Regions from separate parts of the Lysinibacillus sp. GbtcB16 genome, predicted to be linked through region 2. Evidence: riboswitches for the same ligand, from Rfam matches in the RefSeq annotation. Region 2 holds a riboswitch; each other region holds the start of a gene.

What was found. A riboswitch is a leader RNA that binds a small molecule or an ion and turns the genes downstream of it on or off. The one in region 2 is predicted to bind lysine.
Positions count from the first base shown of each region.
Region 1: linked by a shared signal. The riboswitch ahead of KVT27_RS12980 (aspartate kinase) and the one ahead of KVT27_RS08045 (transporter substrate-binding domain-containing protein) in region 2 are both predicted to bind lysine.
Region 3: linked by a shared signal. The riboswitch ahead of KVT27_RS18055 (amino acid permease) and the one ahead of KVT27_RS08045 (transporter substrate-binding domain-containing protein) in region 2 are both predicted to bind lysine.

Region 1 is NZ_JAGXJV010000002.1:225,955-236,856, reverse strand. It holds gene KVT27_RS13030 (XTP/dITP diphosphatase) at 6-599, opposite strand; gene rph (ribonuclease PH) at 601-1,347, opposite strand; gene racE (glutamate racemase) at 1,479-2,276, opposite strand; gene KVT27_RS13015 (MarR family winged helix-turn-helix transcriptional regulator) at 2,287-2,739, opposite strand; gene KVT27_RS13010 (helix-turn-helix domain-containing protein) at 2,814-3,035, opposite strand; gene KVT27_RS13005 (acyl-CoA thioesterase) at 3,223-3,687, opposite strand; gene sdhB (succinate dehydrogenase iron-sulfur subunit) at 3,936-4,715, opposite strand; gene sdhA (succinate dehydrogenase flavoprotein subunit) at 4,721-6,475, opposite strand; gene KVT27_RS12990 (succinate dehydrogenase cytochrome b558 subunit) at 6,541-7,149, opposite strand; gene KVT27_RS12985 (YslB family protein) at 7,422-7,856, shown strand; gene KVT27_RS12980 (aspartate kinase) at 7,947-9,173, opposite strand; lysine riboswitch at 9,305-9,483, opposite strand; gene uvrC (excinuclease ABC subunit UvrC) at 9,576-10,902, opposite strand, start outside.
Region 2 is NZ_JAGXJV010000001.1:1,593,849-1,604,750, forward strand. It holds gene KVT27_RS08025 (response regulator transcription factor) at 1-48, shown strand, start outside; gene KVT27_RS08030 (HAMP domain-containing sensor histidine kinase) at 45-1,430, shown strand; gene KVT27_RS08035 (2-oxoglutarate dehydrogenase E1 component) at 1,663-4,488, shown strand; gene odhB (2-oxoglutarate dehydrogenase complex dihydrolipoyllysine-residue succinyltransferase) at 4,580-5,836, shown strand; lysine riboswitch at 6,141-6,327, shown strand; gene KVT27_RS08045 (transporter substrate-binding domain-containing protein) at 6,446-7,303, shown strand; gene KVT27_RS08050 (amino acid ABC transporter permease) at 7,473-8,198, shown strand; gene KVT27_RS08055 (amino acid ABC transporter ATP-binding protein) at 8,211-8,942, shown strand; gene KVT27_RS08060 (DUF6501 family protein) at 9,215-9,412, shown strand; gene KVT27_RS08065 (toxic anion resistance protein) at 9,462-10,532, opposite strand; gene KVT27_RS08070 (5-bromo-4-chloroindolyl phosphate hydrolysis family protein) at 10,529-10,902, opposite strand, start outside.
Region 3 is NZ_JAGXJV010000006.1:548-11,449, reverse strand. It holds gene KVT27_RS18080 (Nramp family divalent metal transporter) at 1-1,237, shown strand, start outside; gene KVT27_RS18075 (ABC transporter permease) at 1,476-2,165, opposite strand; gene KVT27_RS18070 (ABC transporter ATP-binding protein) at 2,158-3,081, opposite strand; gene KVT27_RS18065 (sensor histidine kinase) at 3,218-4,153, opposite strand; gene KVT27_RS18060 (response regulator transcription factor) at 4,159-4,851, opposite strand; gene KVT27_RS18055 (amino acid permease) at 5,015-6,478, opposite strand; lysine riboswitch at 6,561-6,737, opposite strand; gene KVT27_RS18050 (CynX/NimT family MFS transporter) at 6,889-8,121, shown strand; gene KVT27_RS18045 (hypothetical protein) at 8,179-8,700, opposite strand; gene KVT27_RS18040 (nitric oxide synthase oxygenase) at 8,766-9,812, opposite strand; tRNA gene KVT27_RS18035 (tRNA-Glu) at 10,141-10,212, opposite strand; tRNA gene KVT27_RS18030 (tRNA-Asn) at 10,214-10,290, opposite strand; tRNA gene KVT27_RS18025 (tRNA-Ile) at 10,298-10,371, opposite strand; tRNA gene KVT27_RS18020 (tRNA-Gly) at 10,376-10,449, opposite strand; tRNA gene KVT27_RS18015 (tRNA-Phe) at 10,456-10,531, opposite strand; tRNA gene KVT27_RS18010 (tRNA-Ser) at 10,536-10,628, opposite strand; tRNA gene KVT27_RS18005 (tRNA-Ala) at 10,642-10,717, opposite strand; tRNA gene KVT27_RS18000 (tRNA-Pro) at 10,735-10,811, opposite strand; tRNA gene KVT27_RS17995 (tRNA-Arg) at 10,821-10,897, opposite strand.

The DNA of each region.
Region 1 (10,902 bases), on a different contig from region 2:
ACCTCTTATTTAATAAGATTCGGCAATTGCTCCTTCAACTTACGAATAGCATTACCTCGGTGAGAAATAGCACCTTTTTCTTCTGGCGTAAGCTCAGCCATCATACGATCTAGACTTGGAACAAAGAAGATTGGATCATAGCCAAAACCATTCGTCCCACGTTTTTCATGTGCAATCACGCCCTCACAAGTACCAAATACAGTCGTCGTTTCAAAATCTGGACCTGCAATAGCAATACAGCAGCAGAATCGAGCGGTACGTTTGCCATCTTCTACCCCTTGTAGGTTTTCTAACAGCTTCACCATATTAGCTTCATCATCATGATCACCAGCATAACGTGCAGAGTAGACCCCTGGCTCACCATTTAATGCATCTACTGCTAAACCACTATCATCAGCAATCACAATGGTACCAAGATTTTTCGCTAGGGCTTCTGCCTTTAAGATTGCATTTTCTTCAAATGTTGTACCTGTTTCTTCTATTTCCATGTCTGGTGCTACTTCAAACATTGTGACAACTTCATAACCAAGTGGGCCAAATAATGCTTCGAAATCTTTGGCTTTTCCTTTATTTTTTGTTGCGATCACTACCTGTTTCATATTATTTCCCTCCGACCATGTTTGCTTGTTCAGCAAGCGCTGTTTTTTGGAGCTCAACTAATTGCTGGATGCCTTTTTCACCTAATGCTAATAAATCATTCAATTCTTCACGAGAGAATGTTGCTTCCTCGCCAGTACCTTGTAATTCTACAAAGCGACCTGCACCTGTCATAACAATATTCATATCAACAGCAGCAGCCACATCTTCTACATAATTTAAATCTAAAACAGCACCCTGTTCTTCTACAATCCCTACACTAGTTGCGGCTAAAAAATCGGTTACAGGAAACTTGACGAACGGTTTTTCTTCCGCAAATTTAGCAATTGCCTGTGTCATCGCAACAAATGCTCCCGTAATGGAAGCTGTACGAGTGCCACCATCTGCTTGAATCACATCACAATCGATCCATACTGTACGCTCTCCAAGCGCCTCTAAATCGACCACAGCACGTAATGCACGCCCAATTAGGCGTTGAATCTCCATCGTACGTCCATTGACCTTCCCACGTGATGATTCACGCGGTGTACGTTGAGCAGTTGCACGAGGTAGCATCGAATATTCAGCTGTGATCCAGCCTTTCCCTTGCCCGCGTAAAAAGCCAGGCACTTTGTCCTCGATTGTTGCTGTACAAATTACTTTTGTATTTCCTACTTGAATTAAGACCGAGCCCTCTGGGTGTAATAAATACTCCCCATCCATTTTTACAGGTCGCAGTTCATCTGCCATTCTTCCATCAAATCTTGTCATATTTATTGTTCCTCCTAAAAACTTTCGCGCCCTCATCTTATCATAATTTATTTCTTCAAAAAAGTACTCAATGATTATGTAAAATGCTGAAAACGGCAAAAATCAGCCTAGCCCATCGCTAAGCTGATTTTTTATTTTAATGTAATGCGTTTTATGTCGAGAGTACCTTGCTCCAACCAATTTTCAGCGATTGAACGGAAAATTGGAACAGAACCAGTTGCAAAAAATTTATGAGCAGGCACTGTATTTGCATTTGCTAAAGTGCCATTATAAGCTAGCATTTCTTGAACATCCTTTGCTGTTTCTTCCGCAGAAGATAAAACATTCACTTCATCTCCTACGACAGCTTCAATTTGTTTTTGTAAAATAGGGTAATGTGTACACCCTAAAATAACCGTATCAAATTGCTGATTTTTCAACGGCTTTAAGCCTTCTGCTATTAACTTCGTCGCAAATTCACCTTTATATTCGCCACTTTCTACAAGTGGAACAAAAGTTGGACAGGCTAGTGGAATAATATGTGTTGACGTATTAAGTGACAGTAAGGCCTCTTCATATGCACCACTTTTAATTGTTCCTTCTGTTGCAAGCACAACGACTTCATGTCGCTTCGTTTTCTTTACAGCTGCACGTGCGCCAGCATTTATAACGCCTAGTACCGGAAAAGGCATATTTCTTTGTAAACTTTCGAGTGCTACTGCAGTCGCTGTATTACAAGCAATAACGAGCATCTTAACATTCATTTTTTCTAGCGCTTTCGCCATTTGCCAAGTGAAGTTCCGTACTTCCTGACGGCTTCTTGGACCATATGGACATCTTGCTGTATCGCCAATATAATAAATCGTTTCGTTTGGCAATCGCTTCATAATTTCTTTTGCTACGGTTAACCCGCCTACTCCTGAATCAATAACGCCTATCGGGGCATTCATACTTTCCGCCTCAATCCTGTTTCATGTGTACATGTAGTTTTTCTAGGTAGCTTGATAATTGCGCGACTTCTTGCTCATCAAAACCAACAAGCATCTCTTGCAAATATTGCTGTCTTTTTTCTATAACCTCTTGAATAATACGTTCGCCCTTTTCGAGAAGATGAACAACAACGACACGGCGGTCATTTTCATCACGCATACGCTTGACTAATTCATTTTTCTCCATACGGTCCACTAAATCTGTTGTCGTGCTAAAAGCTAAATATAAACGGTTTGATAATTCGCCAATTGTAATATCACCAAGCTCTTCTAACCACTGTAATGCAACAAATTGTGGCGGCGTAATCGCATAGTCGGAAACAATTTCTCTTCCCTTTTGCTTCACGATGGCCGCTATATAGCGTAATTCCTTTTCAACCGTTGCAACGGTTTCAGGTGAGTGTTTTGTTACTTCATCCGACATATAACTATTTCACTCCTAAAAATACGTTGAATAGTTCTATTTTGTCGTTTTTTTCACGAAATAGCAAGTGTCCATTAGTCTAATTTAAATTCTTCTAAGCGTAACAGCTCAATTAACGCCTGAGATCGATTTGTTACACCTAGCTTTTGAATTGTATTGGAAATGTGATTTCGCACTGTTTTTTCACTAATACCAAGCTGCTCTGCAATATCTCTCGTTGTTTTTTCAGCTAATAAAAGCGCAAATATTTCACGTTCTCGGTTCGTTAATAGAGAACGATGATGAGAGCCATTCATTCAGTTACACCCTCCTCCCCCGCACGTATTGTAACTTATGTTAAGGGGCTTGAAGCGGTGACGGCTATTTGCATGATTATTACATGTTTCCTTAAAAATTTCGGAAATTGCTTCGACATTTTTATAAATTTTATGTAAAACATAATTCCTACTATTCTCATAATTATTTATGCAATAGCCCTACCCACTAATGAGGGATAATTTCCAAACTAATCAAGTGCGCTCTTTCTTCTTTAGAAATCGGTACACTTTTACCTGTTCCAGGGTCCATTTGCACAATTGTACCTCGACCTGTAAAGCACACTTCATCTCTTTGATTTTTTGCTAAATAATGAATATCCATTGATGAACTTCCAACTTTCGCTATCTTAGTGTAAATTCGTAGCACGTCATCAAAGAAAACCTGTTTTACATAATCACATTGTAAATCAGCTACAATCGGTATACTCTTTACATTCTCGTCAGCTACAGACGGCATTAAAATACCTACATGTCGGAAATAATCAATTCTTGCCTGTTCAAAATATGTAAAGCTTACCGTATTATTCATATGTCCATACATATCTGTTTCTGAAAATCGTACTCGTGCCTCACTATAAAAGGAAAAACCCTTTTGCCACTCTTGGAAGTCTTCAATATAATTTGCTTTCATATTAGCACCATCCCCTATAATTAATTGGCCATCTTTTTTAGTTTGGTTCAGACAGCCCATAAATAATGAATACAAATTCATTATAAAAGAAAATGCTATATGATCATAGGAAAAACCAAAATTTCCTTATTTTATTGCTACATCTCTTTTCTTTCTATAGTATGGTTTTTCCTTGAACTATTAACTATGTTTATATCACAATAAAAAACTCCCTCACACTAAGTGTAAGGGAGTCAGCTTGTCCGATATTAGTCTACGAAGTGGTCAGAACCGAAGAAGTTACGGAACATTTGCACTGTAGTAGCACGGTTTAATGAAGCGATTGATGTTGTTAAAGGAATACCTTTTGGACATGCAGCAACACAGTTTTGAGAGTTACCACAGTTTGCAAGGCCTCCATCGCCCATAATAGCATTTAAACGTTCATCTTTAATCATTGCACCAGTTGGGTGAGTGTTGAAAAGTCGTACTTGTGATAATGGAGCTGGCCCGATGAATGAAGCTTTTTCAGACACGTTTGGACATGCTTCCATACATACACCACAAGTCATACATTTAGATAATTCATAAGCCCATTGACGTTTACCTTCTGGCATACGTGGACCTTCACCTAAATCATAAGTACCATCGATCGGTACCCATGCTTTCACTTTTTTTAGCGCGTTGAACATACGTTCACGGTCAACTTGTAAGTCACGAATAACAGGGAATGTTTTCATTGGCTCCAATTTAATTGGCTCAGTCAATTGGTCAACAAGTGTTGAACATGATTGACGTGGACGGCCATTAATAACCATTGAACATGCACCACAAACTTCTTCTAAACAGTTCATATCCCATGATACTGGCGATGTATTTTCACCATTTTCAGTAACAGGATTTTTTTGAATTTCCATTAAAATAGAAATTACGTTCATACCATGACGGTAAGGCACTTGGAATTTTTGCCAATAGCTATTGCCGCCCTGTGTATCTTGACGTAAGATTTCAACTTTAACCATTCTTCCAGTATTAGCTGCGATTTGCATAACTTTTAGTCTCCTTTCGCAGAGTAGTCGCGTTTACGTGGTGGGATTAAAGAAACGTCGACTTCTTGGTACGTGATGATTGGATTACCAGTAGCTGGGTCAAACTTCGCCATTGTTGTTTTCAAGAATTGCTCGTCATCACGGTTAGGGAAATCAGGCTTATAGTGCGCACCACGAGATTCATTACGTAATAATGCACCTTTTGTCATTACTTTCGCAAGCACTAACATATTTTTAAGCTGACGTGTAAAGTGTGCGCCTTGATTACTCCATTTTTGTGTATCGTTGATGTTGATGTTGTTCCAACGCTCAGTAAGGTCATCAAGTTTTTTCAATGTATCTTCAAGCTGATCATTGTAACGTACTACAGTCATTGTAGCAGTCATCATTTCACCAAGCTCTTTATGCAGTAAGTAAGCGTTTTCTGTGCCTTCCATTTTCATGATAGCATCCCATTTCGCTTGTTCTTCTGTTACGCGAGCATCGTAAATCTCTTGTGGAATATCTTCTGCATGCTTTTTAAGATGTTTTACATAATCTACTGCGTTTGGTCCTGCAACCATACCGCCATAGATAGCAGATAATAATGAGTTCGCACCCAGACGGTTTGCACCGTGTTGAGAGTAATCACATTCACCTGCTGCAAATAGACCAGGAATTTCAGTCATTTGGTTGTAGTCAACCCATAATCCACCCATTGAATAGTGAACTGCTGGGAAAATTTTCATAGGTAATTTGCGTGGGTCATCTCCTACGAATTTTTCGTAGATTTCGATGATACCACCAAGTTTAACGTCCAACTCATGTGGATCTTTATGAGAAAGATCTAGGTATACCATGTTTTCGCCATTGATACCAAGTTTTTGGTTTACACAAACGTCGAAAATTTCACGTGTTGCAATATCACGTGGTACTAAGTTACCGTAAGCTGGGTATTTTTCTTCTAAGAAGTACCAAGGTTTACCGTCTTTATAAGTCCAAATACGACCACCTTCACCACGAGCTGATTCTGACATTAGACGGTTTTTGTCATCTCCAGGAATCGCTGTAGGGTGAATTTGAATGAACTCACCATTCGCATATGAAGCACCTTGTTGGTAAACGATAGAAGCAGCAGAACCTGTGTTAATAACAGAGTTTGTTGTTTTACCGAAAATAATACCAGGGCCACCAGTCGCCATAATAACAGCGTCTGCACGGAATGATTTAATTTCTTCTGTACGCATATCTTGCGCTACGATACCACGGCACACGCCGTCTTCATCGATAATAACACCAAGGAATTCCCAGTGCTCATATTTATTTACTAAACCAGCTACTTCATGAGAACGAACTTGCTCATCAAGCGCATATAGTAATTGTTGACCAGTTGTTGCACCAGAGAAAGCTGTACGGTGCATTAAAGTACCGCCAAAACGACGGAAATCTAATAATCCTTCTGGTGTACGGTTGAACATAACACCCATACGGTCCATTAAATGGATAATGCCGGGTGCTGCATCACACATACCCTTAACTGGTGGTTGGTTCGCTAAGAAGTCCCCACCATATACTGTATCATCAAAGTGGATCCATGGAGAATCCCCTTCACCTTTTGTATTTACTGCACCATTAATTCCGCCCTGCGCACAAACAGAGTGTGAGCGTTTTACAGGAACTAATGAGAATAAATCAACTTCAGTACCAACTTCAGCTGCTTTAATCGTTGCCATCAGACCGGCAAGACCACCGCCGACAACAATTACTTTGCTTTTCGCCATGATTATTTCTCACTCCTCTTAAAAAATTGCAATGATTGCATGTGCTCTATTGTAGCTCTATTGAATTATACGAAAGCTAAAATAGCAGCCACACCAACTACACTTAGAATTACGAAAATAATGTTTGTTACGTAAGTAGCAATCTTTTGAGACTGAGGAGATTGTACAATACCCCAGCTTACTAGGAATGCCCATAAACCGTTAGATAAGTGGAAAGTTGCTGATAAAATACCAACAATGTAGAATCCAAGCATGAATGGATTAGCAACAATATTCGCCATCATGTCGTAATCAACGTGTGCTCCAAGTGCTTTTTGAATACGAGTTTGGAAAATATGCCATGCAATGAAAATCACTAGGAATACACCAGTGAAACGTTGTAATGAGAACATCCAGTTACGGTATGTGCTGAAACGTCCTGTGTTTGGTGAAGCAGTGAATGCAATGAACACTCCATAAAATGCATGGAACATCAATGGAATATAGATGACAATCCATTCAACTAGGATAAGGAATGGAATCTTTTCCATTACTGCGGTAGCATCGTTATAACTATCTGCCCCGCCTGTTGCTGTAAAGTTAATGAACAGGTGCATCGTTAAAAACAGACCTACTGGAATGATCCCAAGTAGAGAATGTAAGCGACGCCATAAAAACTCTCGATCTTTCGACAAGACTGTTACCCCCCTTAGTACTTAAAATAGCACAACAAAAGAAGTCATCATTTTGTAAATGATACTTCATTGACTGTGTATTTCATCATGGTACAATATTATGACATGTTTATTGTACTCTCAAGAGCTACGAGCGTCAAGGCAACTCGGAGTTTTTCATAGAGCTTATTAAAGAACTAATCTAGTGCATAATGCGTCGTTTTTTCTCGAAAAATCTACCATTACTTTATTAACGTTAAATTTTAAGAAAATTCTAAGAAAGAAGGATAACAATGTTAAACACTCCATCTCCTACAATCTCATCCTTTGGTTATGAGATCATTCGCGATCATATTCTATCTTCTGTACTCGGTAAACATGAGGATGATGTCCTTTATTGGGCAGGTAAAGAGCTTGCGCGCAAGTTTCCATGTAAAAGTCAAGACGAACTAATCGCATTTTTCGCAGATGCCTGTTGGGGTACATTAGAGCTAATGAAAGAATCGAAGGACGGACGTATTTTCCAGTTGACAAACGACCCTGAAATCTTGCAAATCAAACAACGCAGCTTCAGACTTGAGGCAGGATTTATAGCTGAACAGATTCAGCTAGCTAAAGGCTATTTGACAGAATGTTATGATGAAAAACGTGAAAAGCAACATTACGTTATGTTTACAGTCAAATGGGACGTGAAGGAACGAATTATGCATACGATTCCAACAGAATAACAAAAAAAGGATTGTCTCCCATACAATAAACGGGATGACAATCCTTCCTTTTATTTCGGACAATTACAGAAAATGCTGTTTCTTCTATTATTATATGTAAAGAGCCTGCTCTAAATTAAATTCATCATGCAATGCATTTGCTGCACGAATCATTTCATCCTGCGGTACTACAACAGACACTTTAATTTCTGAGGTGCTCACCATCTTCACAGGGATATTTTCACGACGTAAACGATCGAACATGCGAGCAGCGACACCTGGATTCGAGACCATACCGGAGCCAACTATCGAAACTTTCGCTAATCCAATTTCGAAATCAGCAAAGCTAAAGCCAAGTGATACTTTACTATCCTCTAAAACACGTAAAGCTTCTGCAAATTCTTCTTTCAAAATCGAAAAGGACACAGTTGGTTTTAATCCATCAATGATTGCTTGAACAATGATATCCACGTTGATGCGATTTTCAGCAAGAGTTGAAAATATATCCGCTAATGAAGCATGTGAATAAGCATCATACCCAATTGTTAAACGAATAACATCTGATTCAAAGGCCACACCACGCACTACTAAATTTTTCTCCATCTCTACTTCCTCCTTCAATAAAGTACCTACTGACTCCACTAAACTAGAGCGTATGATCACTGGCATTTGGAACTTTTTAGCTAACTCCACTGCACGTGGATGAATGATGTGTGATCCTAAATGTGCTATCTCTAACATTTCATCATAGGATATTTCCTGTAGTTTTTGCGCCTTTACAACAAAGCGTGGATCTGCTGTATACACACCATCAACATTCGTGTAAATGTCTGTCCGCTCAGCATCTAATGCAACAGCAAGTGCAACGGCTGTCGTTTCCGTTCCACCTTTCCCAAGCGTTGTTATATTTTGGTCATTATCAATGCCTTGATCTCCAGCAATAACGACGATTTGTCCTTGCAGCAAATGCTCATCGATACGGCTAACATCGATATGATTGATCCTTGCATGACTATGCATAGGATCCGTGCAAATGCCAGCCTGCCAGCCTGTTAGTGACACCGCATTATAGCCAGCTTCTTGTATTGCAATGGCAAACACGGAGCTGGATAACTGAGAGCATGAAGATACAGCTGCATCTAATTCACGTTTTGACACATCATCCGTGAAATGAAGTACGCTCATTTTCACATCCTGTATCGTTTGTCTCATCGCACCAACTACTACTACCACATCGAACCCTCTATCTCTTTCAGCAATTGCTTTTCGAGCAGCATCTTGAATTTGTTCGGGCGATGCTAAAGCAGCCCCTCCAAATTTCATCACTATTCTAGACATTTCTTTTGTTCTCCTTTCCAGTCATGTAATTCACCTAAAATGAGGTGTAAAACAGCCTCTAGAAAACTAAAAAGGCAGCCTTCACAAAACGTGAAAGCTGCCTATAACATGTACAATAACAAAACTTGCGCATGTGTGATAGCTCTCCGAAACGTTTAGAATCGACAGTCTTACATTTTTTAAATGCAAAACCAGTACAACAGCGGAAACAACAATGCTGTACTTCGGCAAGCTCCCCTTTCACGCAATGTCTTAGGATTTGTTCATCCTCTTTTGCGCTACTTTTGAATCTTGCACCTCTATCATCACCTTAAAAGTGATTATATTAAATTTTTCCGCCCTCATCTAACAAGTGGGCTGTTAACATTGGATCACAATGTTATTTACAACCTTAGCATATGTCTATTCCTTTGACAATGACTCCTGCTGAAAATAGGCATAAATCTGATTTGCTAAATTAGCTGGCATCCCAGCTTCCTGTAAAGCTAGCTCACTAGCCTCCCGTATTTTCTTCACGGAACCAAAGTGTTTCAGTAACTGCTGTTTTCGTTTTGGACCGACACCTTCAATTTGATCCAGCACAGATTGGATAGCATGCTTTTCATGCTGTTGACGCAAGAAGGTAATCGCAAAACGATGGACTTCATCTTGTATTCGCTGCAATAAATAAAAGCCGTCACTTGTGCGTTTTAAGGCAATGACCTCTGGTGGATCACCAAACAATAGCTGGGATGTATTATGCTTGTCATCCTTTGCTAAACCAGCAATAGGTATAACTAGTCCTAATTCATCCTCTAATACTTCACGCGCAACTTCCATTTGACCTTTACCACCATCAATTAGCACTAAATCTGGTAATGGAAGACCTTCCTTCAAAACACGGATATAGCGTCGACGAATTACCTCTTGCATAGCACCATAATCATCATGCTTGGCTGCTGTACGGGTTTTATATTTGCGATATTCCTTTTTGGCGGGTTTGCCATCAACGAAAACAACCATTGCAGATACGGCATCTGTTCCATGCATATGACTATTATCAAAAGCTTCAATTCGTAATGGTGTCGTTATGCCCATCGCATCACCAAGTGCCTCGCATGCACCAATAGTACGTTCTTCCTGCCGTTCGATAAGCTGGAATTTAGCGGACACTGCAATTTCAGCATTTTTCGTCGCTAAATCTACCAACTCCTTTTTTTGACCTCTTTTTGGCGTAAGAACTTTGATACCTAACAATTCTGTTAAAATGGCACCATCAATTGCTTGCGGAATAAAAACTTCTTTTGGCTTAATATGCTCTGGTTTTTCATAAAACCGTCCCACAAATGTTAGGAACTCTTCCTCTGCGTCTTGATAGATCGGGAAAATAGAAACATCTCGCTCGATCAGTTTACCTTGCCGAATGAAGAAAACCTGAACACACATCCATCCTTTTTCCACAGCATAGCCAAAAACATCACGGTTAGTAGTGTCACTTGATACTATTTTTTGCTTCTGCATAACTGTATCAATATGGGCGATTTGATCACGAAACTCCTTAGCTCGTTCAAACTCTAAGTTTTCGGCAGCCGCAAGCATTTTTACTTCAAGCTCCTTTTTGACTGCCTCCACACCGCCGTTTAGAAACTTCGTCATATCCTCAATCATTTCCTGATAAACATGACTATCAATTTCTTTCACACAAGGTGCTATACATTGACCCATATGATAATACAAACAAACTTTTGAA
Region 2 (10,902 bases):
GCCTATATTGAAACGGTTCGAGGGGTTGGGTATGTGATGCGGGAATGAACAAGTTACTGATGTATCTCCGTCGTCAATCTCTGCAGAAAAAATGGATGCTCACATCGAGTAGTGTAATTTTTATAAGCTATACGATTATTTGCGTGGTTGTTTATATTTCTCTCCATACATGGCTTTTAAATGATGAGGAAAGCAAGGTTGAACGGACTAGTAGGGATATTATTTCATTTTTACAATCACAGGGACCGGATATTACGATTCAACAAATCCAACAAAATACTGGTTTGCTCAAATCGATTGTCGATCGAGATGAAACTGTTAGAATGTTTAATGCGGACGGTGTGGATATTTTGCGTATCAATAATACTTCAGATGCTGCACCTCTTAGCTCCATGCAGGAGATTTTTGAGACGACCATTAATAAGCAGGACGTACTGGTCATGAATGAACCAATACGACTAGGTTTTTTTCATGGGTATGTTCAAGTTGTCCATCCGCTCAACGGTTTTCAATCGCTCATGCATTATTTATTAACAGCTATGCTCATCGCTGGTCTTGGGGCATTGGTGTTATCAGGCACTATTGGGTATTATCTAGCCAATTATTTAATGAAGCCATTGCGTGAATTACGTGCTTCCATGAAAATGGTGATGGATCAAGGCTTTAATGAGCCTATACAGCTAACCTACACATCACACGATGAGATTGGTGATTTGTTGAAAATGTACAATGCCATGATGAATGAACTGCAAATTTCATTTACTCAGCAGCAACAATTTGTCGCAGATGCTTCTCATGAGCTTCGTACGCCAATCCAAGCTATCGAAGGCCATCTTTCTCTGCTAAAAAGATGGGGCAAAAATGATCCAGCTATTTTAGAGGAGTCGATCGATACTTCCTTAACAGAAATTGCTCGCATGCGTAAAATGATTGAGGAGTTATTAGAGCTTGCAAGACGTGAGGAAAAAGATGAGATGAGTGAGGCAAATGCACTATCGGTGATTGAGGCTGTTATCGATGAAATGAGGCTTGTACACCCAAAAGCGCGAATTTTGCTGTCGAAAAATGATGAAATGGGTCCTTTATTTATAACTGAAAATGCACTAAGTCAAATCATTCGTAATATAATAGAAAATGCAATTCGTTATTGTGAAAAAATTCCTGAGATACAAATTTCTATTTCAGTTGCTGGAAATTATGCATGTTTAGAAATTGCTGATAATGGTATAGGAATAGCAAAAGACAATATTCCTTTTATCTTTGATCGTTTTTATCGAGTGGATGAGGCAAGAAACCGTCAAATTGGTGGAACTGGCTTAGGATTAAGTATTTCGAAGATGTTGCTTGAAAAATATAATGCGACGGTAGAAGTCAAGAGTGAGGTTAATATTGGAACCGTTTTCTCATTAAAGATCCCGCTAAAATATTAAGAAAAATGCACGCTTTATTTCATTATTCTATCCTTTGCGAAAAAAATTGCTTAATTTGCTAAAAAGAGTTGTATTTTTTGTGAAGAGTAGTAAGATTGAGATGGAAAAAACGTTCTTTAAAATATGGAAAAGTAGTGTAAAACATTCTTTTAAAGAACGGCTAAATATTATATAATTAATTGCAATTTAATTAATGGAACTGCCGAAAGGCAAAATTTGGAGGTCATTTTTCATGTCGAACAACGTTACAACTGTAAGTTCTCCATGGTCAGCTTTCTCTGGTCCTAACCTAGGATATGTGATGGAGCAATACGACTTATTCTTACAGTCTCCTGAAGAAGTAGAACCGGAGTTAGTTTCTTTATTCCAACAATTTGGTGCACCAGTAGTAGTAGAAGGTGAAGTAGCTGTAGCTAGTCATACAGCAGCGGCTCCTGCTGGCGATTACAAAAAAGTGTTAGCCGCTGTGAAATTAGCCGATGCAATCCGTTCACGCGGTCATTTAGCAGCAGATATTTATCCTCTGAAAAACCGTGAACTACAAACAGCTCAAATTGAAGAAAGCGCGTTCAACTTAAGCGCTGCAGATTTAGCTGAAATTCCTGCAGCAATCTTCTTCAAAGATGTGCCAGCAAACGTGAAAAATGGTAAGGATGCAATTGACTATTTAAAAGCTATTTATACAAATAAAGTAGCGTTTGAATATGAACATGTAGTAGCTACAGAAGAACGTAATTGGATTCAAGCACAAATTGAATCTGGCTCTTTCCAACAAGCACTTTCTTCTGATGAAAAGAAAGCCTTATTAGATCGTTTAACGCGTGTTGAAAATTTCGAGAAATTTATCCATAAAACATTTGTAGGACAAAAGCGTTTCTCTGGTGAGGGCTTAGATACGCAAATTGTACTATTTGATGAAATCATTAAAACTGCAGAAGCGCTAAGTGTTGAAAAAGTACGTATTGGTATGGCACACCGTGGTCGCTTAAATGTTTTAACACATATTTTAAATAAACCTTATGACATGATGTTCTCTGACTTTGCACATGTATCAAATGATTTATTTATGCCAGAAAATGGTCGCCTTGAAATTACAAAAGGGTGGACAGGTGATGTGAAATACCATATGGGTGCTTCTTATAACCGTGATTCAGGTATGAATGTAAAGCTTGCATACAACCCATCACACTTAGAAGTAGGCAATCCAGTAGTTCTAGGTGCTACACGTGCAACACAAGATGACACTTCAAAACCAGGTCAAGCGATTCATGATCGCACAAAAGGCTTAGGAATTCTTGTGCATGGTGATGCAGCATTCCCAGGTCAAGGTATCGTAACTGAAGTATTAAACTTCGCTAAAACTGAAGGATTTACAACAGGTGGTACTATTCACATTATCGCGAACAATATGATCGGCTTCACGACTGAACAATATGATTCTCGTTCTTCTGTTTACTCTTCTGACCCAGCAAAAGGGTATGAAGTACCAGTAGTACATGTGAATGCAGATAGCCCTGAAGCAGTGGCACAAGTTGGTCGTTTTGCAGCTAATTACCGCCAAAAATTCGGTAAAGATATTGTCGTTGATTTAGTTGGTTACCGTCGTCATGGTCATAACGAAACGGATGATCCAACGGTTACAAACCCAGAAACTTATAAATTAGTATCTAAACACGAAACTGTACGTTCATTATATGGTGCTGCACTTGTTACTGAAGGTCTTGTATCAACTGAAGATGTAGCTGCATTAGATACAGCTATTTATGCAGAAATGCAGGCGGCTTATGATCATGTAAAAGAAATGGCTTCAAAAGATGAGCATCATCAATTAGAAATGCCAGAAGAGTTAAAAATTGAATTCCCACAAATTGATACAGCAGTTGGAGCAGAACGTTTAGGTAAAATTAACGAAGAGCTTCTAGTGTTTGAAGAAAACTTCGAGCCACAGAAAAAGCTTGGCAAAATTTTAGAAAAACGTCGTGACGCATTTGCATCTGCGAAAATCGACTGGGGTCATGCGGAAACTTTAGCTTATGCAACAATTATCCAAGATGGCACACCAGTACGTTTCACAGGTCAAGATGCACAACGTGGTACTTTCTCACAACGTCACTTAGTGCTTCACGATAAAAACAATGGTAATGTCTTTACACCACTTCATCATATTTCTGGTGCAAGTGCATCCTTTTCAGTGCACAACTCACCACTGACTGAAGCAGGGGTAGTTGGCTTTGAATATGGTTACAACCTAGAAAACGGCCATGTATTAACAGTTTGGGAAGCACAATTTGGTGACTTCGCGAATATGGCACAGGTAATGTTTGATAACTTCATTTCAGGGGCACGCTCTAAATGGGGTCAAAAATCTGGCATGGTGATTCTATTACCACATGGTTATGAAGGCCAAGGTCCAGAGCACTCTTCAAGCCGTATGGAACGTTATTTACAAATGTCAGCAGAAAATAACTGGTTTGTAGCAAACTGTTCAAATGCAGGTAACTACTACCACTTATTACGCCGTCAAGCAGCGTTATTAGGCACTGAAGGTGTACGTCCACTTGTGGTTGTATCACCAAAATCATTATTGCGTCACCCATTAGCAGCAGCTAATGCTGAGCAATTAGCAGATGGTTCATTCCAAGAAGTGATTGAACAACCTGGCTTAGGTACAAAAACAGAAGCTGTAGAGCGTATTGTATTAGGTACTGGTAAAGTGATGATCGATTTAGCAGATCGCGTGAAAGATGGAGAAGGTTTCGATCACGTACACATTGTTCGTGTAGAACAACTTTACCCATTCCCAAAAGAGCAAGTTGCTGGTATTATTGCTAAGTATCCTAATGCAAAAGAAATCGTATGGGTACAAGAAGAACCTAAAAACCAAGGCTCATGGAATTATGCACTAGAAACATTATATGAACTTGCAGAAGGTAAAAAGCTTCGCTATGTAGGTCGTCCTGCAATGAGCTCAACTTCTGAAGGGGATGCAGATTCTCATAAAGCAGCTCAATCATCACTTATTGAAGAAGCAGTTGCTGAGCCAGTAAAGGTTAAATAATAACATATAAATATTGATAGCTGGGCTACTTGCCCATAAGCAGTAGCCCTTTTATGTGCGTCATGCACGTTAATCAAAGGAGGAAATGAAAGTGGCTGAAATTAAAGTCCCTGAATTAGCAGAATCGATTACAGAAGGTAGTATCGCACAGTGGGTTAAAAAAGTGGGCGATCGCGTTGAAAAAGGTGAATTCATCGTTGAACTTGAAACAGATAAAGTAAACGCTGAAATCATTTCTGAAGAAGCAGGTGTATTAACACAAATTTTAGCTGAAGAAGGCGATACTGTACTAGTTGGTCAAGTTATTGCTATCGTAGAAGCAGGCGAAGGCGCAGCTGCTGCACCAGCAGCGGCGGCACCAGCTGAAGCAGCTCCAGCTCCAGCAGCGCCACAAGCGGCTCCTACAGCACCAGTTGCAGCAGCTCCTGTAGTAGAAGAAACTTCTGGTGAGCGTGTGATCGCATCTCCAGCGGCACGTCGACTTGCACGTGAAAAAGGCATCGATCTTGCAGCGGTATCTCCAGTAGATCCACAAGGCCGTGTTCGTGTACAAGATGTATCAGCACATGGTACAGCACCAGCAGTAGCAGCACCTACACCAGTAGCAACTACAGGTGGCCCAGTTGTATTCACACCAGCAGCTAATTCTGACCGTGTAACAATTGAAAAAATGAGCCGTCGTCGTCAAACAATTGCCAAACGTTTATTAGAAGTTAAACAATCAACAGCAATGTTAACAACATTCAACGAAATTGACATGACAAATATCATGGCACTTCGTAAACGTAAACAAGAAGAGTTTGTTAAAGCAAACGACATCAAACTTGGTTTCATGTCATTCTTCACAAAAGCTGTTGTTGCAGCACTGAAAAAATACCCATATGTAAACGCTCAAATCGTTGGCGATGAATTACATTTAAATAACTTCTTTGATATCGGTATTGCAGTATCAACTGAAGAAGGTTTAGTAGTACCAGTTGTACGCGATGCAAACAGCAAAAACTTCGCAGAAATCGAAAAAGATATCGCTAGCTTAGCGACTAAAGCTCGTGAGAAAAAACTAGGATTAAATGACATGGCTGGTGGATCATTCACAATCACAAACGGTGGTGTATTCGGTTCATTAATGTCAACACCAATTATGAACGGTACTCAAGCTGGTATTTTAGGTATGCACTCAATTGTTAACCGCCCAGTTGCGGTAAATGGTGAAGTTCAAATCCGTCCAATGATGTATGTAGCACTTTCTTACGATCACCGTATCATCGATGGAAAAGATTCTGTAGGATTCTTAAAAACAGTTAAAGAATTAATCGAAAACCCTGAAGATTTATTATTAAATTCATAATTCCTTTAAACCCTGTAAACTTTGTTTTACAGGGTTTTTTTCTTGGTTTTCTGTATCACTAAAGTCTTTAGTGATTTTGAAAATACGAAACTATTTACTTAGAATAAAAACCATTGATCGTAAAAATTTGTGGTTTTCCGGCGGATATATTGACAAAAATACATAGATTAACAATGGATAGGCCAAGCATAATACCCTAATATTGGCATTAGTCAGAAAAATGATAAAACTCTCTTGACGTACATACTAGTTTTATAGTAGTATCTAAATATCAATTAAATAAACAAACCTCACTAACATATAACAGTGAGGTAGAGGCGCGGTATTTATTAGTTCATTGTTGAGTACAAGCAAACAAAGACGCAATGAAGAAGGAAATATCGCCGAAGTATAAAAGGAGCTCGTACTTTTATGCTGGGTCTGCAGTGAATAAGTGCAGGACTGTCCTAGTAAATTCAATTCCAAGTTTACTAGGTTGTGCTATCTCGGAAACATGGAATACTAGTGAGGATTTGGGCAACTGTCATAAAAGGTAAGACCTAAGTTCACAAAACTTAGGTCTTTTTTCGTACAGTTGTCTTATTTTTTTACAGAAAAGGGGAGTTTTACATGAAAAGAAAATGGCTGTTAGTAATGATCTCTATCATGACGGCAATTGTGCTAGCTGCATGTGGCACTAGCGACAAAAAAGAAGGCAGTTCAGGAGAAGCTGGCGCAGATAAGGAAGAAGGCGGCGGTGAATTCCGAATTGGAATGGAGGCTGGCTACCCACCATTCAACTGGACACAGCAAAATGATGCAAATGGCGCGGTGAAAATTGCAGATAATGCAGAGTATGCAGGCGGTTATGATGTACAAATGGCGAAAAAAATTGCTGAAGGCTTAGGCAAAGAATTAGTGATCGTTAAAATGGAATGGGACGGCTTAGTACCAGCGCTACAATCAAATAAAATTGATGCAATTATCGCGGGCATGTCGCCAACAGAAGAACGTAAGAAAACAATTGATTTTACTGAAAACTACTATACTTCTGATTTTGTCATGGTTATTAAAAAGGGCAGCAAATACGAAGGGGTCAAATCGATTCAAGATTTTTCTGGCGCAAAAATTACATCACAACTTAATACATCCAATTACAATGTGATTGATCAAATCAAAGATGTTAATAAACAAACGGCAATGGAAAGCTTCCCAGCTATGCGTGTAGCTTTAGAGGCAGGCAAAATTGACGGCTATGTTGCAGAACGTCCAGAAGGTATTTCCGCAGCTGCTGCCAACGATAAATTCACATACGTAGCATTTGAAGAGGGCTTCGATACGGATCTTTCAAATACGTCAATTGCTGTAGGCTTACGTAAAGAAGATGCGAATCTTGATAAAATCAATGAAATTCTAAAAGGAATTTCTGAAGATGATCGTCAAGCGATTATGGAAGAAGCTATTTCTCAGCAACCAGCAGCACAATAAAAAAATGGCACGGACTAGTGGCTAGTCCGTGCACTATCATTTCATCATTATTAAAATGAGAACCTCTCTACATAATGATAATGTCCTAGCGAAATAAAACATAGACTAGTAGAAAGAGCTAGGGCAGGAAAAAGATAGCAAGCAACATGACATTGTTAGGAGGAACATCATGAGTCTTGAATGGATACTTTCAATTATTGAAAACAACTGGCAAATGTTTTTACGAGGTGCGTATTATACGTTACTAATTTCGACTATCAGTACAATTATTGGTGCATTTATCGGATTTTTCATCGGAATTATGCATACGATCCCAGTTCGTAAAAAAGGTGTGAAATTTTATGGCTTAAAGCTTATTAATTTTATACTCACATGCTATGTTGAATTTTTCCGTGGTACACCAATGATTGTACAGGCTATGGTTGTCTACTATGGATTAGATATTGCATTTGGCATAGACATGCACTTTATTACAGCGGGGATATTAGTCGTTTCGCTTAATACAGGTGCCTATATGGCAGAAATTGTTCGCGGTGGTATTGTATCAATTGATAATGGTCAATATGAGGCAGCATCAGCTATCGGTATGAATCACTTCCAGATCATGCTTCACGTAGTTTTACCACAAGTAGCGCGTAACGTACTACCTGCGACAGGCAACCAATTAATTATGAATATTAAAGATACAGCCGTATTAAACGTTATCGGAGTAACAGAATTATTCTTCCAAACAAAATCAATCTCCGGTAACAACTTCCGTTATTTTGAATCATTCTTTGTAGCTTGTATTCTTTACTTCATCATGACATTTACGGCATCACGTATTCTGCTATATGTTGAAAAACGATTAGATGGACCAGATGCTTATCAAAAAGAACAAAAAGAAGCAATTTAGGGGGACGCACAAATGGCAGTCATTAAAATCGAGCATTTAAGTAAATCATTTGGACGTAACCAAGTGTTAAAGGATGTTAATTTTCAAGTGGAAAAAGGGGAAGTCGTTTGTTTAATTGGTTCCTCTGGTTCTGGTAAATCCACTTTACTTCGTTGTATTAATTTATTAGAAACACCAAGTGGTGGGCAAATTATTTATCAAGGGGAGGACATCCTAGACGAAAAACACAATATTCAAGAATATCGAACACATCTAGGAATGGTATTCCAGCAATTCAATTTATTTAACAACCACAATGTTTTAAATAATTGTACAGTGGGGCAAATAAAAGTTTTAAAACGTTCCAAAAAGGAAGCAGAGGAAACGGCGCTTAAATATTTAAAAATCGTCGGGATGGATCAATATGTAAACGCAAAGCCTCGACAGCTTTCAGGGGGGCAAAAACAACGCGTAGCCATTGCCCGAGCATTATCCATGAATCCAGAAGTGATGCTTTTTGATGAACCTACATCAGCACTAGACCCTGAGATGGTAGGGGAGGTACTCAAAGTCATGCGACAATTGGCCGATGCAGGCAATACGATGCTAATTGTGACGCATGAGATGGAATTTGCAAAAGAGGTAGCAGATCGAGTAGTCTTTATGGATAAAGGTGTAATTGTCGAAGAGGGCCCACCATCACAAGTATTAATAAACCCGCAACATGATCGAACGAAAGAGTTTTTAAAACGAACATTAAAGTAGAAGCAACAAATGAAAAAGTGAGTCCTAATAGAGGGACTCACTTACTTTCTAGAATTCCACTCTGCATAAAGGACAAAGCAGATTACAAATGCTATTGCAATAATAAAAAACCATTGCGGTACACCGCCAAAGCTCATCATAACACCTCAAATGTAAAATTATTTTTGGATAGATTAGGTATTGTATTTCTTTTTTCTCCACAAAAGCCTAAAAATATTATAAAATAAGCATTAGACATTAGCTTTATGCTAGTAAAGAGAGGTAGAGAGAATATGTTACATTTAAAATGGAAAGATGCGCCAACATTAAGAACAGTGACTTGCAAACATACCAATGCATCAAAATACTTAGTATCAAACGTATTAACAGTTGGAAAAGAATATGAAGTGAAAAATGAAACAGAAGAGTTCATTTTTATCATCGATAACACTGGCAATGTCGGTGGCTACTATAAAGATTATTTTGCATAAAAAGAAGACAGGGTGGTTCAGATCATTTACTGAGCCACCCTTTTTTTCATTAGTCTCTCTGATAGCCTCTTATATCCGTCGCATCTTGCAACTGTTGTTTTTCCTGTTCAGTCGCCGTATGTAGGGCGAAGACATCTTTTATAGCTGTTTGTAGCTCATGCTGTGTTTCCTTGAATTTCGATACTTGCTGCTCAAATGAAGGCCTTGCAAAACGATCCTGTGTCTGTGATAATCGTTCCTCAAGCTGTGCATAGTGATGATCCATATGCATGGAAAGCATCATCGCCAATTGATTTTTCCATAAAGGAATTAGTGTGACAATGGAAAATTCAATTTTTTCAGCTAATGTTTGATTCGCTTGCTGTATCATACGAATTTGTGGTGCTGTTTGAAGGGCTACTTGTTGAGATACCTGTAAATCATAAATACGTTGATCCAGCCTCTCAATTTGCGCAGCGAAATCATTTAGCTGTTGTATGGCAAGTGGCTGTTTATTTGCTTGGACACTTGTTATTTTTGTAGGAAGCTCCACTTCAATGGCTTGCTGTTTTTTCATTTGACCAGCTGCAATGGCAGTAGCTAGTTCCTCGAAAAATCCTCGATTATGTGTATAAAGCGCTTCTAAATTTTCTACATCTCGAATGAGTTGGAGCTGAGCACGTTCCAATTGCACCCCAATACGTTCCACCTGAATACTAATGCGTTCAAATTCTGTTAGCGTTTGTTTCACAGTAGGCTCTGTTTTACTACCAAATATCTTATTGAAAAAGGTTTGCTTTTTCGGCTCTAAAGCTGTCGGGTCTACACGATCTAAAGTATGCATTAAGGAATCGAGCATTTGGCCGATTTTGGTCACGTCTTTTTGCTTCACCTGCGCTAACATCCGATCTGCAAACTGGGATAGGGAACGCTGTGAATCTTGCCCTAAGGATAGCAAAGATTCAAAATCAGTTAAATCAATTTGGCTAGCATATAGTAAAGCTCGACTTTGCGCAAGAGGCGATAGCGTTTCGTACGTCGCCATCGCCTCAGCTTGTGGAGTTGTGTCTAAATAAGATTGTACTAATGGAGAAAGACCAGGAATGGTATTTAATTGAAAAGCATGTTCATTTGCTGTCATTTATCATCGCCTCGCCAGTCCAATTGTTCTCTACGTCTAAGATTAGAACGATTTGCGAATTCAATCTCCATTTGCAGGTGGTCAATATCATTAGCTAGCGCATCCTTTAAATCAATTTGAATCGTATCATTTAAATCCGTAAGTGTTTCACGCGTTTTGGATAACGTCAATTGAATTTCTTTATCCTTCACCGGCTGCCTAGAAAGCATTGTATACTTATCCGTTAATTCCACTGCTGAAGGTAAATGCGCATAGAAAAAGGGTTCAACATTATAAAACTTACGTGGATCTGTCTTTACAATTTTGACGATATTTTTTGAAATGCGTGTCATCTCAAGTAGTTGTTTAAAAGCCGATACAGAACGTACAC
Region 3 (10,902 bases), on a different contig from region 2:
TGCTGAGGCGGTTTTAGATGGAGATATAAAAGGTTGGCGACGGTTTTTACCTTTTCTTGGACCTGCATTCATTGCAGCGGTCGCCTATATTGATCCTGGCAATTTTGCCACAAATATTACAGCTGGCTCTCAATATGGTTACTTACTCCTTTGGGTAATAGCCTTTTCTAATTTAATGGCGGTGCTCATCCAATCCTTATCTGCCAAGCTTGGTATTGCGACAGGAAAAAATTTACCTGAGGTGGCACGTGAACATTTTTCTAAAAAGACATCTATATTTCTTTGGATTCAGGCTGAATTAGTCATTATTGCTACCGACCTTGCTGAATTTATAGGTGCCGCATTAGGGCTTTATTTGTTATTTAATATCCCTATGCTTCCAGCAGCTATCATTACAGCAGTCGGATCATTTGCTATTCTAGAGCTTCAAAGAAGAGGCTTCAGAGCCTTTGAGGCAGGCATTTCTGGCATGGTTTTAATTGTCGTATTAGCATTTGCCTTCCAAACATTTTTAGCACAGCCAGATTGGGGCGAAGTAGCGTTTGGTATGTTCACGCCACAATTTGAAGGGGTGGATTCATTACTATTAGCAACAGGTATTTTAGGTGCGACCGTCATGCCCCATGCTATTTACTTACATTCTTCTTTAACACAAAGTCGTATTATCGGTCGTAATGAAGAAGAAAAAAGACGAATTTTCCGTTTTGAATTTATTGATATTATCATCGCTATGATCATTGCAGGAGCCATCAATATGAGTATGCTCATTATCGCGGCAGCAGTATTTCACACACAGGGGATTGTAGTAGAGGATTTAGATGTTGCCTATAACGGCCTAAAGAATGCTCTCGGCCCAATGGCTGCCATTTCCTTTGGTCTTGGTTTACTAATTGCTGGGCTAGCTAGCTCCTCTGTAGGGACATTAGCAGGTGACGTAGTAATGCAAGGCTTCATTCAACGAAAAATACCACTTTATTTACGGAGAGCCATTACAATGGTGCCTCCGTTAGCGATTATTGCATCTGGTGTAAATGCAACCCATGCGCTCGTTCTTAGTCAGGTTGTGTTATCTTTCGGTATTGCATTCGCCCTCGTCCCTCTCGTTATGTTTACAAGCAAACGAGACATTATGGGTGGTTTAGTGAACCACCGTATTACTACTATTTTAGGCTGGTTTGTAGTTGTCATCGTTGTGGCATTAAATATTTACTTACTAGGTGAAACAATATTTGGATAAAATAGTGAATTAATAGACTAACAAAAGGCATCGAGAAGAAAAATCTCGATGCCTTTTTGTTGATAATCTAAAGGTGATAATTATAGACAAATTTACTACCATTGGATCCTACATGATCCTTTACTCTTGTAGGATAGCTAAAGCAGCGCAGAAGTTACAGTTAATTTCTTCATTGAAATCACCTTTATCGAATTGCTATCATCATCGTTCGATAACAACAAAATTTATGGCTCTTTCATTAAACATCAACCTTCTCGATATTGCGGATAGCTAGATAGGCAATACTAATACCTATGATTGCTAACGAGATTGGAATAATAATGATGTCATTTAATGTGAAGTTACCTGTATTGGATGAAGTCACTGATACGATTAGAATAGAAGAAATAATTGTTGCTGGAATAGAGTATTTTCTCATTCCGAAATATAATGGAATTAATGCCATCCCTGAGGCAGCAATTGCATTCATGAGTACAGATGGTATATGTTGCATGATTAAAGTATTAGATAAAACATCAGGAATTAAATCAAATTTATCGCTTACGATGCAAAAAATGGTTGTAATCAAGATATTTGAAACGATGATTGCACTAAAGGTAAAAAGCATGACAATCGCAAGCTTAGCAGCGATTAATTTCTTTCGGCTTATAGGATACATAAAGGCCAATGTGATTGTTTTAAACTTATATTCTCCGATGATCAGTTTAGCTATTAATGTAGCTGCAAAAATAATAAATACGGCTCTGACAAATGAATCGATGACACTTAAAGCCATTTCATAATTTGCAATATCAACTTCCCCTTCTACTTTAGAAATAAATAAAATCATAAACATAAATCCTAAAATAATAAAGTTAGCAAACATAGCACTTTTAACATAGGAGCCTAAATGATATTTTTTCATTTCCAAACGCATTAAATTAAGCATGAACAATCCCTCCATTTATTAGCTTAAGGAAGTAATCCTCTAATGTGCTAGTTTTTTTGCTAATCTCCTCTATTTCAATGTCATGTTCAATCAATGTTTTTGTTAGAACCTTTTGGGATACTGTCAAATCATAAATTCGTATAGAATTGTCATCCATCAGTTTGAAATTAGCCATTCTCAATTCACTTTCTAAAATAAAGGCTGCCTTCTTACCATCGTTTACGATCACTTCAATATAGTCGGCTTGATTACGATTAATCGTATCCATCGTTACTTCAGTAATGAGCCTACCTTCCTTGATGACACCAATCGTATCGGCCAATTGTTCAATTTCCCCTAATATATGACTAGAGATAATGATCGTAATGCCATACTCCGTACAGAGCATTTTAAAAAGCTCTCTCAACTCTTTAATCCCAATGGGATCTAGTCCATTAATTGGCTCATCTAAAATTAGGAGCTCTGGCTTTGTAATAATAGCGCGTGCAATACCTAGTCTCTGTTTCATCCCTAATGAGAAATCTTTTACCCGTTTCTCCTCTGCATTTGTTAATTTTACAAGGTTAAGTACATGGGCAATTTCCTGCTTATTGTAATAGCCCATATATTCGCAATGCAATTCTAAGGTTTCCCTAGCCGTTAATTTTTCATAGAAAATAGGATATTCGATAATCGTTCCCATTCTTTTTAATAGTTCATACGATTGATCGGTCAACCTCTCACCAAATATTTCAACATCTCCACTGGTTGGCTTCGTCAGATTCGTTAGCATCTTCATAACTGTCGTTTTACCCGCTCCGTTAGGGCCTAAAAAGCCGTAAATCTCTCCCTTCTTCACGTTCATATTGACAGCAGAAACCACTTCTCTTCCTTCGTACACTTTCGTAAGCTGGTTTGTTTTCACAATGTATGTCATGTCAATCTCTCCCTCAAATGTGGCTATTTTCATTATAAAAAATGAAACTCTCTAATTTATTACTGGATTCTTACAAATTTCTTAAGAGCATAAGAAAAGCCTGTAAAGCACAATAAAAGCTCTACAAGCTGTGATTTCAATACATCATTCGTTTTAATGCAATGGTAAAAATGGTCTTTTTATAGGGAATACTTGATAACTGGATGGAACCGTCCATCATTTCCACTAATCGCTTTGTAATCGTTAAACCTAAGCCACTCCCCTGGAAGGATTTATTGCGAGAGTCCTCTAGCGTGTACATTCTCTCAAAAACACTATCAATATGGTATTCATCGATTCCTTTACCACAATCCCATACATCTATATAAATAGTCGTTTCATCATTTCTTACGGTTAAGCCAATTACATTACCATCCGCTCCATAGGCAAGAGCATTGGATAAAAGATTGTTGAGAACCCTATCTAACGCTTCTTCATTACCAAGGGCATACATAGGTGTTTCAGGGATTGTAATAGTAATATTTAGTCCCATGGACGTGACCATATCGTAAAATGATAATATATTTTTACGGCTAATTTCACAGACATTGATTTTAGTGATTGGATAATCTGTATCCCCTGCCTCTAATTTGGCAAGATCGAAAAATGTATGAATAATTTTTAATACTTCTAATGTTTTAGCATGTACACCCGCTAATAGTCTTTGACGCTCCTCTTCACTAGCTGAGCCTTGAAGCTGAAGCATTTCAATATAGCCTAACACAACCGTTAAAGGCGTTTTTAAATCATGTGAAATATTGGCCAGCATTTTTTTCATGGAATCTTCCATTTTGCGATGGGTCGCCTGAACTTTTTGGTGATGGTCCAGCCAAGCGTTTATCGAAATAAGTAGCTGTTGAATTTGTGAATTGCTCGTAGTTACCAAAATCTTTTCGTTACTTTTTTCTTGAACAATGGCTTGGAGTTTTTCATTCATATATTGGATCGTCTGATTTTGTTCTTTTTTTGCTTTCCATTGAAAAATAACTATTCCTATAAGCACCACAATTATGATTAATAGCATGATTATCATATCTGTTATCCTTCAAACTTATAGCCAATTCCCCACAGCGTCTTAATATACTGGGGGTTGGATGGATCATCTTCAATTTTTTCGCGTAGCCTTCGAATATGTACATTAATAATATTTTCATCACCGTAATATGCATCTTTCCATATTAGCTGATAAATTTGCTCTTTCGTAAAAACTCGGTTACGGTTTGTTACAAATAGCTTTAAGATGGCAAATTCCTTTGATGTTAGCTTCACTTCTTGTCCATTTTTATTTATTGAGAAATTAACAATATCTATCTTTAAATGGCCTATAACTATTACATCTTGTTTGGGATCTATTTGGCCAGCGTATTTCGTAGCTCTTCTAATAACGGCCTTTACGCGAGCTGAGAATTCCAGCATAGAAAATGGCTTAGCAATATAATCGTCTGCCCCTAATCCCAAGCCAAGCGCTTTATCTACATCACTATCCTTTGCGGACATAATGATGATAGGAAGTGCTGCCTGTTCTCGAATGACTTTTAAAACTTCTAATCCATTAAGCTTAGGAATCATAATATCTAGGATGACTAAATCAAAGGTTTGATTTAAACAATATTGCAATGCCTCTTCTCCATTATTGGCAGTGGTGACTTCGAAGCCTTCCAATAATAAAAAATTCGCTACCATTTCGCGAATAGCCTCATCATCTTCCACTAGTAAAATATGTTTTTGCATTTTCATGCACCTCTCTCTACTAGAAAGTCAAAAATCACACTTCCATATCTATAGTATATTACCATATATATGACATTAATTTTGTAATAATTTTAAAGGTCCCCCGATAAAAAAAGCTGTTCCATCAACCATCATACAACGGTTTATAGAACAGCTCTTCTATTTAATTTTCCACTTTTAAATCACAATCTTTAAGAGGAAGCATTTTTGTTTTATGTTTAATTTTGTACCCTAGCCATAGCAATAGGAACAGTGGAATACCAATATAGGAAACAAGGATACCATACCAATCGATTGTACCTCCGATAAACGCTGTGTAATTCTGTCCAATTACAACAATCATACAAATAGTAAAGGCGAATAGTGGACCGAATGGGTATAGCTTTGCTTTATACGGTAATAGCTTTGGATCTAAGCCTTGCGCTTCGAAAGCACGACGGAAACGATAATGACTAAATGCAATACCTAGCCAAGCAATAAAACCTGACATCCCAGAGGCATTTAAAAGCCAGATATAAACTACCCCATCACCAAAGAATGATGCTAAAAACGCTACACAGCCTACAGCTAATGTTGCGATCAATGCATAAATCGGAATACCTCGACGACTTAGCTTTGCAAAGAATTTAGGAGCATGACCATCCACCGCTAATTGCCATAGCATACGTGAAGATGCATATAGTCCAGAATTACCTGCTGATAGCATAGCTGTTAAAATAATGGCATTCATTAAGGAGGCAGCAAAAGCAATGCCTAAACGATCAAACACGAGCGTAAATGGTGATACAGCGATATCCTCCGATAATAAGCGCTCATCTGTGAATGGAATCAACATCCCTATAGCAGCAATAGCTAAAATATAAAATAAAATAATACGCCAAAACACCGATTTTACTGCCTTCGGAATATTTTTTCCAGGATCATCTGTTTCCCCTGCAGTTACCCCAAGTAGCTCTGTTCCTTGGAATGAAAATCCTGCTGCAAGGAAAATACCAAATGTAGCAAGAAAGCCACCATGGAATGGTCCATCACTAATAAAGAAATTTGTAAAACCAACTGGTGCCTGTCCACCTAAAATACCAAAAATCATTAATATGCTAATAATAATAAATACAATGACCGTAGCCACTTTTATCATCGCAAACCAATATTCACTTTCGCCATAGCTCTTTACAGACAATAAATTAAATGTCAGTACAATTACAATAAATAATACTGTCCAAAGTGCTGATGAGCTATCTGGGAACCAATATTTCATAATTAATGACACTGCCGCAATTTCGGCTGCAATCGTAATTGCCCAGTTATACCAATAGTTCCAACCTAGTGCAAAGCCTAGAGCGGGATCTACAAATTTTGTCGCATACGTACTAAAAGAACCCGAGGACGGCATATAGGCAGCCATTTCCCCTAAACTTGTCATTAAAAAATATACCATAATACCGATTAACGCATAGGCAAGCAATGCGCCTCCCGGTCCTGCTTGTGCAATGGCACCACCACTGGCTAAAAATAGCCCTGTACCAATTGTACCGCCTAAAGAAATCATTGTGATATGACGGCTTTTTAATTCTTTTTTCAGCTTCGGTGCTTTATGGCCGAGCTGATTTACTTTTATTTCACTCACGATATAGCTTCCTTCCTATTTATGAGGCAAAAAAATGCCATCACATGAACAATGTGATGGCTAAGTTAATCCTCAGTTTTTCCTAAACGATAGCTCAACACGTTGTACAAACGTGACAGTTCTGTTCCTTTCGGATACAGCCCCAGCATGAGGTTTTCAAGTCCCCTCACACTTCGGCAATATTTCCTTTCAACTAATCTCTTCAATGCTTGTCATTTCAATTAGCTTACTTATAAATATCGCGACCTCTACCTCATTACAAACATGAGGCATATAATTATTAAATTTATGATGTTTACTATACTAACATAAGACCTAAGACATTTCAATATAACCATTAATGTTTTGTATTTTGTGAATTTTCCACTATTTTTAATAGTGTGATAAAGTGTTATAGTAGTTCAATTAGAATGGTTATAACAGGGGGAATTATTTTGACTTTACATGATCATTCCGCCAGCTACCCGAGCAGAAAAATTAGCTGGAAGGGAACAACCTTATTATTAGTTTTTGGAATAATATTTATAGCGTCTACATTACGAATGCCACTAACTGTTGTGGGTCCAATTGTATCCTTTATCCGTGACGATCTTGGTATTTCCAATGTTCTAGCCGGTTTTTTGACAACTATTCCATTGCTTGCTTTTGCCATTATATCACCGTTCGCACCAGTTGTAGCACGAAAACTTGGGCTTGAGCTAACCTTATTTTTATCCACTATTTTATTGGCCTTAGGAATTGTACTACGCTCCCTTGGTACAACAGGGTTACTTGTATTTGGCACAGTGCTCATTGGCGTAGCCATATCATTTGGAAATGTGTTGATTCCAGGTTTATTAAAATTAAAATTTCCATACCATGTAGGGTTACTAATGGCATTTTTTACTATGTCTATGAACTTAACGGCTGGACTTGGAGCAGGTATTAGTTATCCAATAGCTAATTCTTCACTAGGTTGGCAAGGAGCATTGGCTGTGGCGCTTATATTAGTCGTATTAACGATTTTAATTTGGATACCTCAATTGAAATTGAATAAGCCAGAACCAGCTACTACGGCAAAAAAAACAGGTAAACCTCTTTATAAATCACCTGTTACATGGGCAGTAACCGGTGCAATGGGCTTACAATCTTTATTATTTTATACGACAGCAGCTTGGATTCCTGAAATTTATATTGCGCAAGGATTGGCTCCTGATAAAGCTGGATGGATGTTTTCCATAATGCAATTCTCACAAGTCCCCATGGCATTGGCTGTCCCCATTATTGCTGGTAAAATGACTTCACAAAGACCACTTGTCCTTATGTTTACATCGTTTTATTTAGTAGGATTTGTCGGCGTTGTAATGGAATGGACAACGTTGGGGATATTATGGATGATCCTTCTAGGTTTAGCAGGTGGAGCTTCATTCGCATTAGCAATGATGTTCTTTACACTCCGTACGCGTACAGCATTTGAAGCCGCTGATCTATCAGGGTTTGCACAATCATTGGGCTATTTATTCGCTGCCATTGGGCCGATTCTTTTCGGATACCTCCATGATTTATTTGGTGGATGGAATATTGCAGGTTGGCTCTTTGTTGTTGTAGCTATAACACTCTTCTTATGTTCCATGCGAGCTTCTAAAGATGAATATGTCCATTAAATTTAAGCAGATGGGGAAGCTGAGCCCATCTGCTTTATCTATATAACATTTCTTTTTTTAATGTTTTAGTAAGGCTAGCAGTTCCTCAATTTCCTCTGCTATGCTCTTGGAACGTGCCTTAATAGCAGTAAAAACAGGGATTGCCTCTTGAAGGAGTAAAAAACTAAAATAATAATAGCCTAAAAAAGCTTCTGGTTCATAGCCTCTAGGCGTATCTTCCTCCCATTCAAGCTCATCATCCTCTTCATTTTCCACCCATAAATATTTCTTATCCAAAAGCTCCTGCATCGTTGAAACGTTATGTGTTGAATCTTGATAATCCTTAGTTATTGCATGAGCCACAGCTAAATAAAGCTCTATTTCTGCTAAGGAGACTTCCTCCACATTTTTACTTGAGAGCTTTTTTAAAAGAATAAATACTACCCATGGCGTCACCTGCCAAAGTGTTCCTTGATGTTCAATTAGTTCAGTCAGCTCTTGATATTGTTTCTGTTCAATTAGACGAGGAATATCTGTTCCTCTGCCATAAGGTGTCGTCAATTGTTGCCAAGGGATATTCGAAATATTTTGGTTCAACATCTTGAATTTCCTCTCTCCCAAAAAGGTACTTAGAAGCTGTTCGTTTATGAACAACTCCTTTAAAGTTAATAACATGGTTTCTGATAAAAATAATTGGGCGTATGGTAGGTATTTATATAAGGCTTATGGAATATATGAGTAGTCGCAGGGGAAAGTGGTGGGATTAACCATGTCCAGTTACCCGTAACTTCTCGCCCTGCTGATTCCTCAGCTTCCTCAAATAATTTAAACTGCTGAGCAGCAGTATGATGATCTACAATGCTCACACCATCCTCTTTAAAAGAATGAAGGACAGCTATATTGAGCTCCACTAATGCTCGGTCACGCCAAAGAGAAGCTTGTTTGGTTGTATCCAGATTAAATATATCTGCAATAGCTGGCAGCATATTATAGCGCTCATGATCGGCTAAATTACGTGCCCCAATTTCAGTCCCCATATACCAGCCATTAAATGGAGCCGCTTGAAAATCAATGCCTGCCATTTGAAAACGCATACTCGAAATAATAGGAACAGCATACCATTTCAACTCTAATTTCTCCACGTCCTCCGATTCTGGATGACGTATTGGAACCTCTAAAATATACTCAGCTGGAATCGTAAATAGCTGGGGAGCACGTTCGTCTACCTGTATGACGAGTGGTAACACATCAAACGGCGTATGCTCGCCTTTCCAGCCCATCGATTCGCATACTTTTGTAAAAGTGATAGAATGTGCATCCCCAATAATGCCTTCTTCTGTCTCGTAGCCTGCGTAACGAATTAGCTGATGATTCCAAATCCGTACTCTATCAGTTGCAAACACAGTTATAGTTGGACGAATTTTCCCATGATTTGTGGCATACTCAATATGCTCTAGTAACTTTTGAAAAATGCCCTGTTCATCTAAAACTTCTCGTGCATCTACAACATGTAATGATTGCCAAAACAACCGTCCAATACATTTATTACTATTACGCCATGCAACTCGTGCTCCAAAAACTAGCTCCTCTGTAGTAGGCTTATATTCCCCTGCACTTTTAATCTGTTGTAATCTATTTTCTAACCAAAGTTTGGATTCATTTTGTTCCAGCTGGTATTGATTTAAAAAGCATTGTATCTCCTGTATATTCATATCGATTCCTCCACTTATCCTCATATTAGAGGAACAAGTCAATAAGCACCATGAAAATAGCTAGTGAAAAAACATACATATTGCATATATGAAATAGTTTGTTCAAATTTAATATAAAGCAACGTTCCAAGTAGTAATTGAATTGAATTATAGTACTCCTTTAAAAGAGCCTTAAAAAAAGAGGGATTATGAGCATTTGGTAGAAGGAAATGTTTAGACCTTACATGAAAAAGCTACAAAACCCTGTCAAAGGATTTGTAGCTTTGATACCTGTTTATTAAAAGATAAAGAAAAAAGCATGTAGCACACAACTGTGCTACATGCTTGATGACCCGTACGGGATTCGAACCCGTGTTACCGCCGTGAAAGGGCGGTGTCTTAACCACTTGACCAACGGGCCGTGGCTCCGAAGGCAGGACTCGAACCTGCGACAACCTGATTAACAGTCAGGTGCTACTACCAACTGAGCTACTTCGGAATAATGATGGGCCTAAATGGACTCGAACCATCGACCTCACGCTTATCAGGCGTGCGCTCTAACCAGCTGAGCTATAGGCCCATTTTGGAGCGGGTGATGAGAATCGAACTCACGACATCAGCTTGGAAGGCTGAGGTTTTACCATTAAACTACACCCGCAAATAATGGTGGGTCAGGACGGAATCGAACCGCCGACACTTAGAGCTTCAATCTAATGCTCTACCAACTGAGCTACTGACCCGAAATGGAGGAGGTAGAGGGATTCGAACCCCCGCGCGGTGTTACCCGCCTGTCGGTTTTCAAGACCGATCCCTTCAGCCAGACTTGGGTATACCTCCAAAAATATTAAAATGGTGGAGCCTAGCGGGATCGAACCGCTGACCTCCTGCGTGCAAGGCAGGCGCTCTCCCAGCTGAGCTAAGGCCCCATAATATTTTTTGGAAATGGTCGGGAAGACAGGATTCGAACCTGCGACCCCTTGGTCCCAAACCAAGTGCTCTACCAAGCTGAGCTACTTCCCGTTGTTCTTATGGCGCGCCCGACAGGAGTCGAACCCATAACCTTCTGATCCGTAGTCAGACGCTCTATCCAATTGAGCTACGGGCGCAAAAT